DNA from 2 places in the Paenibacillus sp. R14(2021) genome. Region 2 is predicted to be linked to the other one. Evidence: riboswitches for the same ligand, from Rfam matches in the RefSeq annotation. Region 2 holds a riboswitch; the other holds the start of a gene.
What was found. Region 2 has a riboswitch for cyclic di-GMP ahead of KXU80_RS25195 (PilZ domain-containing protein). Riboswitches for the same ligand answer to the same signal wherever they lie in the genome.
Positions count from the first base shown of each region.

Region 1 (6,076 bases), 1.4 Mb from region 2:
GCTTCGCGTGCTCAGAATCTCATTCCCCGGCCTAACAGGGTCGCTCTTCCCGCTCTGCAGCGGCGTTCCCTGCCATACGGGGATCGGCCCGCCCGTTACTTCCTCGGCGCGGTTCCCGTTCTTATCGTACCCATACGTCTGCCAGGAGCCGTTCGGATTTTTCTGCTCCACCAATTGACCGACCGAATCATAGACGAACTCCGTTATCAGCGTACGAGCCGCGGCTGGAATCCCCTGCACCGGCAATTGGTTCGGCAGAAGAACGTTAACAGTCTCGGTCTGCTTGACGATGCGTCCTTGCTTATCGTATTCATAGGCCGTCTGCCCGCCGTCCGGTGCGGTTACGCGCGATTGCTGGCCCGCCTTGTTGTATTCGATTGCCGTTACCTCAGGATGGTCATCCGGCGAGACGACAATCTCGACGGCTTGTCCGGTTGCATTATACAACGTACGCGTCAACAGTCCTCTGGCGTCTACTGTCTCGACAGGCAGCCCTTGGTTGTCGTATACGGTCGTTTCGACGGCCGTGCCTGTCGTTCCGGCCTCCACGGGCTTGGTTTCGCTGCGCAGAACCCGTCCTTCACCATCGACGGTGTAGTCGGTGACCGTGAGGCCGTCGGAGGTTTGGATGAGCTGCCCGCCGTCGTTGTAGTGCATGTTGTTCGTTCGCTTCACCGACGGTTCGGCTTGATCGTATGCGTCCTTCTTCAGCAGCCGGCCGAACGGATCGTAGTCGAATACCTCGACGAGCCCTCCAGGCGATTGCTGCTTCGTGACGTGACCAACGTCGTCATATTCGCGCACGACGACCGTTTCGTCCGCCGTGCCTGCATCCGTCAATTCCTTGACGACGTTGCCGTTCTGATCGTTCTCGTAGGACACTCTTGTTCCGTCCGAGGTCAGGAAGCCGTTCTTGTCGTACGTGTAGCCAAACGCGTTGCCCTCGCCGTCCGTGCGTTTGGACAGCTGGCCCTTAGCGAGATACTCTTCTTTCGTGATGACGTCGTAAGCTTCGTGAATGCCCGCTGGATCGCTGACCTTGGTCGTCGTTGTCCGGCTCACGATATGGCGCCCGTCCTTGACATAGCTGTACCGGACATCGTAGCCGTCCGGCCCGATCTCGGAGATCAGATCCCCGTCGACATCGTAAGCGGAGGTCAGGATCGTGCGCGCAGGGTTCATCTGAGCTTCAAGCCGATCATGTCCGTCATACCGGTACTGCTGGGAGCGCCCCATCGGATCCGTCTCTTCTACAAGCAAGTTCCGGTCATATACGAACGCCGTCTTCGCCTCGACTTGTCCGTCCGCCGTCGTTACCGTCCGCACGCGCTCAGAAGGACGGTTCGCATCGGTAAAGCGCAGCGTATAGGCGCCGGAAGGCTGCGTCACGACCGCTTCCTGCCCGTCGTAGGCGGCACCGACGAACTCTTCGACCTGATCCTGCTTGCGCGTCATGGACATCCGCTGCACGCGGTTATCCGTATCATAGGTCCACTTCGTGACGACCGCATCCGGCGTGATGCCGCTTTGCTCGCGGTCGCTGCTGCCGTTGTCGATGACGCGGTCGACGCGGTGAAGCGCGTCGTATGTAAATCGGGTGATCCGCTGCGAAGGGTCCCGGTAGCCGACGAACTGCCCGGCAGCATCATACATAAAGTAAAACTTGCGCTTCGTGCCCGGCTGGTTCCCGCTGCCGTCCAGCTCCGTCACGACCGTCGAATACAATTCGCCCGTACCCGGCACGTACTGGAAGCTCACGTCATGCCCGGCCGTATCCGTAACCTTTTCAATGCGGTAATCCAGCCCGCCGTGATACGTCGGCCAACTGATCCACGAGAAGAAGATTTCATTGTCATCGCGGTCCTGAATCATCCAGAACCTACCGTCGTTCTTGTACCGGTAGCGGAGCTGATTCGGCCATTCCATAATGAACGCGTTAAGATCCTCGGGATTCGTGCTCTCCGTATCCAGCTTCAATTTCGGATAATAGGTCTTCTGCCCGTCCGCGTAAGTGACATAAGCGCCGTTATCGGCATGAAACCAATATTCGGTTCCGTCGAAGCCGGTCCACGTGATGTCGCCGTCCGGCCATTTCTTCAAGCGGGAGTCCAGGCTGAAGCTCCAGCCGTAGCCGAGCATGCCTTTGACCCGGTTCTGATGGTTGTAGGTAAAATAAAGATCGAGGTCTTGCCCTGGCCCAGCCTGCTGGAATCCCTCAAACCGCTGATGGCCGTTGCCGGTATCCAAGTTAATACTGACGTTGTTGCCTGCGATCTGCGCCTCCGCGCGCGGCCTGTAGCTTTGGTCGCCGCCTCCCGGCACGAAGGGATGAAGCGGAAGCTGCTCCGTAACCTTGTTGCCGGATTCGTCGGTCAGCGTGACCTTCAGCTTCTCGCCGTCGCCGGGCGTGAACGCATAGGCCGCCTGCAAAGGCGCCGACGAGAAAGTCCGTTCTGCGGCCTGCCCGCCGCCCTCGGCTTTGATAACCTTAAGCCCGCCGACATCGTCCTTTGCCTCGACGGCTAGCTTCCCGCCGCCCAAGGGATGGATCGCGACCAATTCAGGGGCCGTGCGGTCCACGACGATGCGCGCGAACTGACCCGGATAACCCGGCAGCGGGACATCGCTCACGATAGGCGGGTCGCCCGGTTTCGCGCCCGGTTTGCTGAACTGGACCGTGTCCGGCTCCGCGCTCAGCTGCGCGTAATAATAGCCTTCCGGCACGGGCTTGCCTTGCGAATCTTTGCCGTTCCACGCATAGGTATTCTTGCCGGATTGGTCGACGCGCTGGTTGACCAGGGTAAAGCTCGTATCGCGCTTGATATCCTTCAACTGCAGCGTCACTTGGTACCCTGCCGGCGGCGCAATCGGCTCGCCCGACTGCGTTGAAATCCAGCTCGCAAGGGTATCCGTCCACGCGAACGTCATCGTGCCTTTATCGGCCGGCAAAATGGGATCCGTTACTTCCAAACGCAGATAAGCGCCCGGCGCGCCGCCTTTCTCTTCGCCGATTTCCTCCTGGGCAAGCAGCACCTTGGCATCGTTGAACGTATGGTAAGCCGGCGTCTCCGTTGCATTCGGATGCTGCCACCAGGTTTCTTCCGCCGACTCCGGCGCAAGCTGCACGGTCGCGTGCGACGCAAACGGCGCCAGCATGGCATTCATGGAACGCTGGGCTGCGGAAGCGGTCAACTCCCCGACCCCAAGCCATGATGCCGCAGGCATCAGCCCTGCAACCAGCGAGGAAATCACTACGCTTGAAATGGCTCTTACGGTATGTTTCGTCTTGTTCTTCATATCCCGTCTCCCTCTCTCTCTATCTCTTTCTCTTGGTTGAACGACAAAAAACCGCATGCCGAATATCGGCATGCGGAACCTAAGACATTGTACGTTAGCGTGTCAGGGGTGTAAGCAGCAGCTTCGGCAGTCTGGCGATCCAACGTGGGACCCATGACTTTGCGTCCCCGCCTCGCGGCGGATTTGCCTTTATCGGATTCTATGATGTCGTTTCTATCGAAATGACTACTTGATCATCCTGAGTTTACCAAATTTAACCGATTTTCAAATAGGTAAATAGTCCTATATTCAAATAAATGGTATAATACACCTAGTTGTCATTTAGTGTGCGGAAGATTGTGACGGCCATTGCACGGATCGGTGAGGCGAGCGCCTGAAGCTTGCACAGAAGGCGATGCATATTGGAAGTTGGAAGCGCCGCTGAATTTCGAACAAGGCAATATACGCACAAAAAAGCCGCGCCCAGCAAGATGCTGAGCGCGGCCTTCTTGTCCTATTGCCAGTCGAGCTTGTTCTCGGACTGACGCGATTCTTCCTTCAACAAAGTATACATCCCGCTTGCCTCGTCCTTCTTGGTCGTCTCCGCGATCCGCTCGACGCGGACGGTGACAATCTTCTGGCCGTATTGAATCTTGAGCTCGTCGCCGGCTTTGACGTCGCTGCTCGCCTTGGCTTCGCGGTCGTTGATCCAGACGCGCCCTTGGTCGGACACGTCCTTCGCGACGGTACGCCGCTTGATCAATCGCGATACTTTGAGAAATTTATCGAGACGCACGCTTACTTGATCGCGTCTTTCAATTTATTGCCGGCTTTGAACGCTGGAACTTTGGATTCCGCGATGGTGATCGGGTTGCCTGTTTGCGGGTTGCGGCCCGTGCGGCCGGAACGTTTGCGCGTTTCGAACGTGCCGAAACCGATCAGCTGTACTTTGTCGCCGCCTGCAAGAGCGTCGGTTACTTCACCTAGGAAGCCATTCAATACGGCTTCTACATCACGCTTTGTCAAACCGCTTTTTGTTGCAATGTTGTTGATCAGATCTGTCTTGTTCATTGTAAAATTGCCTCCTAAAATTTCAAATATGGTTGTAGGCAGCGTTGTCGCCGCCGCATCGCCTAATTTCCTCAAAACTAGTATTCTGCCTGTTAGCAAATAAATCCTGCCTGACTGGAAAAATTTTTTGCAGTTTTATGAGGAAACTAGCCGTTTTTTGACGATTCTTCTGAATGGTTTGCTAGGGCAGCCGCTTGGCTTCTTCCCAGTAGCGATCCATCTCTGTTAAATCAGTTTGGTCAAAGGAACGCCCGCTTATACGAAGCTGCTCCTCAATATATGAAAATCGTTTCTTGAATTTCATATTCGTGCGCGCCAGCGCCTCTTCCGGGTCGGCTTGGATGAACCTCGCCGCATTCACTGCGGCAAACAGCAGATCGCCGAGTTCGCCGGCTTGTTCTTCCGCATCCTGATGCGCGATCGCTTCGCGAAGCTCGCCAAGCTCCTCTTCGATTTTGTCCAGCACCGGACCGATTTCGTTCCAGTCAAACCCGACCTTCGCCGCCTTCTTCTGGAGCTTGTACGCTTTCATGAGCGCAGGCAGATCCGGCGGAATGCCGTCAAGCTGCGAGGCTTGGGAAGGATCGATGCCTTTGCGGCGCTTCTCCTCGGCCTTCATCTGCTCCCAGTTCTCAAGCGCCTCCTGCGCATCGCCGGCAGCGGAATCCCCGAACACATGCGGATGGCGGAACAGCAGCTTCTCGTTAAGCGATTGAATGACGTCATACACCGAGAACGTACCGACTTCCTCTTCCATCTGACTGTGCAGCATCACCTGCAAAATCACATCGCCGAACTCTTCGCGCATGCCGTCCGGGTCGTCATTGTCGAGCGCTTCGATCGCTTCATAGGTTTCTTCGATGAAGTTCTTGCGTATGGATTGGTGCGTCTGCTCCATATCCCACGGGCAGCCCTCGGGGCTGCGCAGAATCGCGACGATTTCATGCAGCCGCTCGAATGTCCGGTTGCGCAGACGCTCATCGGTGGAGCGCGGCAGCCAAATGAGCGAGAGGTTGCCGTAGCCCGGCGTGCGGTCCAATTCGTAGAGCGGCACGGTCAAGATCTTCTCTTCCCCCGGCACGCCGAGCGCATGGCCGATCGTCACGGGATAGTCATCCGGCAAGAGCTCCATCAGCGTCAGCTTCACATCGGAGGCCGTGAATTCGTCATACACTTGACCGATAACGGTATGTAGCTCCGTGCGGATCAACGACGGCTTGAGCTCCGCAGCGTCGAGGAGCTGGAAGCCTTCGATCGGGTCGAAGCCAAGCCGGGTGAAGGCTTGGTCGAGGAAGCTCTCACCGCCGAGAATATGCAGGTCGATTCCGGCTTCCGGGCAGCGTTCGCGAAGAAGCTGCACGGAGCGCTCTGCCACCATCGGATGGCCGGGCACCGCATAGATCAAGGCTTTCTTCGCAGCCGCTTGTTCAATCAAGCTTGATGCAATCGCTTCGTACACATCGGGAAACGAATCCATCTGCTCATACAGCGAGTCGAAGGTTTCGTAGGCGAGCTCATTATCGCTGAACAGGCGCATCATCGGATGCTTGTCCGTGCGGACGTAGCGGTGCTCCGCTTCCTGCAGCTTGCGCCACACGCCGAGCGTAAGCTGGTTCTCATCGCCGGATCCGAGTCCGACGACGGTAATCGTAGGTTGCATATCGATCTTCCTCCTTTATCTTGAACGCATAAACGTATCAACGCAGTCGGTAAAAGGCTAGGCGTCTTG
Region 1 is NZ_CP080269.1:4,032,171-4,038,246, reverse strand. It holds gene KXU80_RS18780 (penicillin-insensitive murein endopeptidase) at 1-3,297, opposite strand, end outside; cyclic di-GMP riboswitch class I at 3,420-3,495, opposite strand; gene KXU80_RS18775 (RNA-binding S4 domain-containing protein) at 3,791-4,072, opposite strand; gene KXU80_RS18770 (HU family DNA-binding protein) at 4,075-4,347, opposite strand; gene mazG (bifunctional methyltransferase/pyrophosphohydrolase YabN) at 4,529-6,007, opposite strand; gene KXU80_RS18760 (polysaccharide biosynthesis protein) at 6,065-6,076, opposite strand, start outside.
Region 1: another riboswitch for cyclic di-GMP. It lies ahead of KXU80_RS18780 (penicillin-insensitive murein endopeptidase); the one in region 2 lies ahead of KXU80_RS25195 (PilZ domain-containing protein).

Region 2 (6,076 bases):
TGCTCTTTCACTTCTTCATGATGGTTTGGCCTTTTGGCCAGATCGGTGTCCACACCATAGATAATCCTCACCTTCAGATTGTCTTCATCACCATTTCCTTTGTTGGTTTATCGATGCTCGGGTTTGGCTGGCTGCTGTTTACGAATTTTTTAGTAGATACGTCCTACAAGCCGAGACGAAACGTAGTTTTGAGCATGCTTACACCTTCGTTGCTCTTGTCGATCGGGATGATCTGGAACCCTGCCAATTTGTTCGTCGCGCCTGTTAAAGGCGGCTATCTTGAGCGGGAATACGGGCCTATTTTTTGGGCGATGGTCATTTTGTTATTATCTTATTACGTATACTCGCTGCACCATCTGTGGACTGCTTATCTTGCCAAAAAGCCGGTGTATGAGAAGGCGCGGATCGCGAATGCGCTTGTCGGCCTGATTATCATGAGCACGATGCCGCTTCTGGATCTGCTGCTGAACGTAATCTTGGATCGCTGGCTGCCTGTTATACCGGGACTGACCTCGCTTGGGATTGTGCTGTCAGACCTGTATTTCGTACTCTCGCTGCAGAAGCATCGCTCGCTGGATATTGTTAAAGTCGCGCAGCAGGATGTCTTCAATACGCTCTCTGTGGGCATTATCGTTCTGGATGAGCATGAGATGGTCATTGAACTGAACAGCAATGTCAGTCCGAATCTGCATATCGCTGTCGGAGACTCCTTCAATATGGAGAAGCTGCTTCTTGGGTACTCGCTCGAGAAGGGCAGGGAGGAAGAGCTGCTGCTGAAATATCGAACGGAGCCTTCAGAGCGCATCACGACGGAGCTGATTATTGATCAGGGCGATTCGGTCTATCAATATCTGTCGATGAAAGCGGCGCCAGTGATGATGAGCGGGAACCGGATCGGTAAAGTTATCACGCTTCAGGACATCTCGGAATTGAAAACGCATATTCTCAAATCGCAAGAGCATAATACATCGCTACAAGAGCGTAACCGCGCTTTGATTTATATGCAGGACGAGCTATTTCAAGCCAACCGTAAGCTGGAACAAATGGCGATTACGGACAGCTTGACCGGTTGCTTCAACCGTAGATTTCTCATGCAGCAGCTGGAGCATGAGGTACTGACTAATTTAAGGTACAAAATTCCATTTGCTTTGTTTTTGTTTGACATTGATTTGTTCAAACTTGTCAATGATACGTATGGGCATATCATCGGAGATGAGGTCATCCGCCAAACAGCCGAGGTGGTCAAGGCCGCGTTGCGGCGCACGGACATCCTGGCACGGTACGGCGGCGAGGAATTTTCCGTTTACTTACCGCATACGAACCGGGAACAGGCTGAGGTACTGGCGCAGCGGATTCGCGAGGTTGTAGAATCCAACGAAATCGCCACTGGCTTAGGTCTGCCTTCGGTGTCAGTAACGATCAGTATGGGCATGCATGTCATTGATGAACAGAGCGAAATGAGAATGGAAGATGTAAAGAGTTATTTGCGAGACCTATTTGCTAAAGTGGATACCGCCTTGTACAGAGCCAAGGATAACGGACGAAACCGTGTGGTCAATCTATAGTAGAAGGGGGACAGCGATATGTCAGTCAACGGACGCCTGGTGGCAGGCGCTGCAGCATTGATAACGACAGCAGCGACAGCAGGGTTATGCTACATGACGGCTATTGGACATTCGCTGTTTTCTGTTCAGCTCGGCGTAGTTGTTTTCGCGTCGAGCATGCTTACCGGGGGATGGATGCTCGGACGCAAATATGACCGGTTGAAGGAAGAGTCGACGATTGACTGCTTGACTAACGTGTATAACCGCAGATTCATTGAAGTGAATTTCAATAAACTGCTGAAGCAAGCGGAACGTAAACGCAAGAAAATGACCATTATACTGCTTGACGTGAATGACTTTAAGGAAGTAAATGATCGATTCGGGCATCTGCAAGGCGATAAGGCGCTTGCCTTGATTGCGGAGACGCTGCGAAATTGTTCGGAACGCGGCGAAATTGCAGGCAGATGGGGCGGAGACGAATTCATTTTGATCTGTCCGTATGCCGACGACAAAGGAATCGAACGAATAACGAAACGAATTCATGAGCAGCTGCTGAGTGTTTCAAGACGATCCGGACTTCGCTTGTCAGTCTCGGTGGGCTCCGCGTCTTTCCCTGAACATGGCGGGAATCTAGCTCAGCTGACCTTGGCTGCAGACACGAGAATGTACGCGGATAAGTATGTACGCAAAGTGCAAGAAACCGAACCGGCAGCGCTGCAAGCATGAAGCAAGCGATAAAGGCGGGATACACCAATGAGAAAAGTTCACATCAATTCCGTTGCCCCTGGAGATAAGCTGGCCCGCCCTATTCTGCAAGAAAATGGAAACGTACTGCTTGGCGCCGGCGTGGAATTGAGCCAGCGATTCATTGACAGGCTGGCTGGTCTGGGCATAGATAACGTATACATTGATGATCCTCTCTCTGAGGGACTGGAGCCGACGGAAGCCATTCAGGATGACACGCGAAAATCGGCTTCCGCGAACATTTTCAAGACGATGAATACATTGATGGATCAGCCTCAAATCAAGGGAAGGACGATAGCGCCGGAGCTTGGCCGAACATTTCGGAAGGTGTTTGGCGATATCGTGCAGGATCTCGTCAGGCGCGAGGATATGATGGTCAGCCTTACCAATATCCATGTGGCCGACAGCTACCTGTTCAACCACTCTTTGAATGTTGCGATATTCGCGGGTATTATGGGCCTAGCTAAAGGCTATAACCGCAATCAGCTTGAAGAGCTCGGGATGGGCGCACTGCTCTTCGATATCGGCATGACGAAGCTCCCGAAGGAGCTGCTCGCGAAGAACAGCGTATACACGCCGGCCGAACGGAACCAGATGGAGAAGCATACGGAAGAAGGCTTCAACATCATCCGGGCGCAGCATGACATTTCATTGCTCTCAGCCCATTGCGCGTTTCAGCATCATGAACGCTATGATGGCTCGGGCTATCCGCGTAAGCTGAAGCGAGACGAGATACATGAATATGCGCAAATTATCGGAATTGCGGACGTGTTTGACGCCCTGACTTCCAACAGACCGTACCGTAAACGGTTTACGCCTTCGGAAGCGATTGAGTTTTTGTTTGCTGCCGGCAATACGTATTTTGATCTGGACCTCATAAAGATGTTCTGCAAGCATATTTCGATCTACCCCGTGGCGACTACGGTGCTGCTCAGCACAGGTCAAATTGGTGTTGTAGCGCTGAATAACCAGCTCGCCGTTCATCGTCCTGTCGTACGCATTATTAGGGAGCCTGACGGAGCACCGCCGAAGGCTGCGTATCAAATTGATTTGAAGGACGAGCACAGCCTTATGATTGTCAAGGAAGTGTAGATCATCTGGACCAACGTCATCCACAACTTCATAGTCATCGATACTAGCAAACTTGCCGAAAGGCAGGGACGCAAAGCCATAGGGTCTAATGTTCGCTTGAAACGAACGAATGACAGCCTGGCTGCCGAAATGCAAGCCTGGAGTCATCCAGGTCTACAGGAAGCGGATCCATGTTACAGAGGGAGCGCTTTTTTCATGTGAAGGAGGGGAATGCCGCATGTCTGCCATGTATGCACGGAAGGACAATTATGGGGCGGACAAGCCCGCGTTTCAAACGAAGGCGCTGCTCCACAGCCGAACAGTTGTCGAACGAGAAGGCTATGTATCAACGGGTATTTTGACCTATATCGAAGGCGACATGATGGAAATTGAAATGTCGGAATTCAAGAGCTTCGAACTGGGTGATCCCGTGAAGCTGACCTTGTATACGTCGGTCGGCATTCACCGGCTGCAATCTACGGTCATTGCGAAAGCAGAAGGAGCCATCGCCCTTCTCTTCCCGTCTCGCGCCTTCGCGGGACATGAAGAGAAGCGGGAGTCGCAGCGGCTTCAGGTCGCCCTCTCGGGCAAGCTGAGGCGTACGATTTCCCGCAAGGTCGAGACGTCCGATCTGGAACAAGTCATGATCGCGGCGCAGGATCAGTTCGAGCTGAGCGCGAGCAACTTGAGCGAATCCGGTATCGGCTTTCGCATCTCGGCGGGTCCGTATATGAATGCGGGAGAAGTTGTGGGTGTCACGCTTGATTTAGGAGCGCCTTTCGAAGCTAAACTGGAGATCATTCGAAAGGACGAGAGCGGCATTGTAAAGTTCTACGGAGCCCGTTTCCTGGAGCTGGATGAACAGCATCGGAGGACGCTTCGTGCGTACCTGCTTCGTCAACAAGTGGAAGCTTACTTTAAGCTAAAGCAGCAGGGCGGGAAGGAGCAGCGCAAGTAGTACGATAATCATTGAAGAAGGCGTGCATCGGAAAACCCGGGCATCGCCTTCTTTTTTACTGCCAATCGGGCAATAATGGCAATAGAGCTTACGTTAGGAAAGCAGGGGACGGCATGCGTAGAGGCTGGCTTGGGGCAGGTACAATCGTATTCGCGGCTGTGCTTTCCGGTGCGGCATACCGGTATGGGATGTTTTTTGATGAAGTGTTCTACCGTTGGGAGTGGCTGCTGTGCTTGGCAGGGATGTGCGGAGCGTTCACGATCGGGGCTGCTCTCATTAGGAACCGGATGAGAGCGGGAATTGCTCCGTTCAGTGAGCAGACTGCGAGCATCCCTGCAGCTGTGTATGGCCTGCTGCTCATTGCGGCGTTCTACGGCTTGGCTGCTTTACATGAGCCGGCATCCCTGCTAGGAAGTTTGCAGCAGATGCTGCGCTGGAGTGCTTATGCAGCGTTCCTGTTTATTCTTTATGCGGCGTTCGGGCAGACTTCGCATCGCGTTTGGCTGTCAGCGGGCATATACGTCTCCGGCTTATTTGTTATGGGCTGCGCGTTGGCAGGCTGGTTGGGGGCGCTGTCGTTTCCGGACATGATCATGACGACGGGAGATCCCCGTTTATCGGTCGTTGGTGCTCGGTTAGCCGGCTTTCTTCAATACCCGAACGTTCTGGGAGCGGCGGCATGCGCTTATGTCGTCTGGAGTGGGTCGCTGCTTCTGCGCGCGAAGACGAAGGCGTCTTTTCTGCTCCATGCCATCGGTATTGTTCCCTTCATGCTTACCGCTCTGCTTACGGAATCTCGGGGAGCCTGGCTTGCTGCCGCTGCAGCCTGGCTGGCCGGCCTTCTTCTGCTCGGCCGGCTGGAGCGCAGCGCCTGGCTGCTGTACACCGGTTGGGCCTTGCTATGCGGCGGAGCGGCATACCGCTTCGTTGTGCATGCGGGCGTACGCGCCTCGGCTGCAGAGGGGAGGGCGGGAGCGACCGTAACCGAGGAGCTGCTCCTGATTCTCATCTGCGCTGCAGCACCTGTTGGTTTCCTGGGACTGCGGCGTCTGCTTGCCGGCCCGAAGGTTCGGCTGGTTCAAGCCGTCGCCTGGGGCGGCTGTTCTGCTGCCGTGCTGCTCAGTCTGCTTGTGGTGCTGCCTTCGTCCATACATGGCCGCCTATATGGCTTTAGCGGTGTTTACGATACCTTCGCAGCCCGCGGTCTGTTCTACGCTGATGCCGGCAAGCTTATTCAAGAGGCGCTTTTCTTCGGGCGAGGCGGCGACACATGGCGCGTGCTCTTTACCGGTATTCAGTCTCAGCCCTATGTGGGCAATGAAGTACATAGCGGCCTCATGGAGCTCGTTCTTGATCTAGGCGTTATGGGCCTGCTTGTCGCGGCTGCGGTTCTCTTCATTCTCCTAAGCGCGGTGTGGCGCGGGAACCGGCTTGGACTGCTCCCCATCGGCATCCTGCTGCTTCATGCCGCCATCGACTTTGATATGGAGTACGGCTATTATTGGCTGCTGCTGCTCGGCTGGGCTGTCGTTTCCTCCAGCGGGGAGGAGCGCGGCGGGGTTCGCGGCCGCGCGAGGGTTCGAGCTTGGCGGGCCGCGGGGGCTGGCGCGGCCGCCGTTTGCTTCGCCGCCGCCGCGCTGCTCGGCTGGCGCTTCGATGCCGCCGTGCGGCACCGCGAGGCGGCAGCTGCCGCCTCCGGCGCGGCACGGACGGCCGCGCTGCGCGCGGCGCTCGATGCGAATCCGTATTGGACGCCGAT
Region 2 is NZ_CP080269.1:5,443,752-5,449,827, forward strand. It holds gene KXU80_RS25180 (histidine kinase N-terminal 7TM domain-containing diguanylate cyclase) at 1-1,565, shown strand, start outside; gene KXU80_RS25185 (GGDEF domain-containing protein) at 1,584-2,270, shown strand; gene KXU80_RS25190 (HD-GYP domain-containing protein) at 2,298-3,380, shown strand; cyclic di-GMP riboswitch class I at 3,416-3,509, shown strand; gene KXU80_RS25195 (PilZ domain-containing protein) at 3,598-4,317, shown strand; gene KXU80_RS25200 (O-antigen ligase family protein) at 4,431-6,076, shown strand, end outside.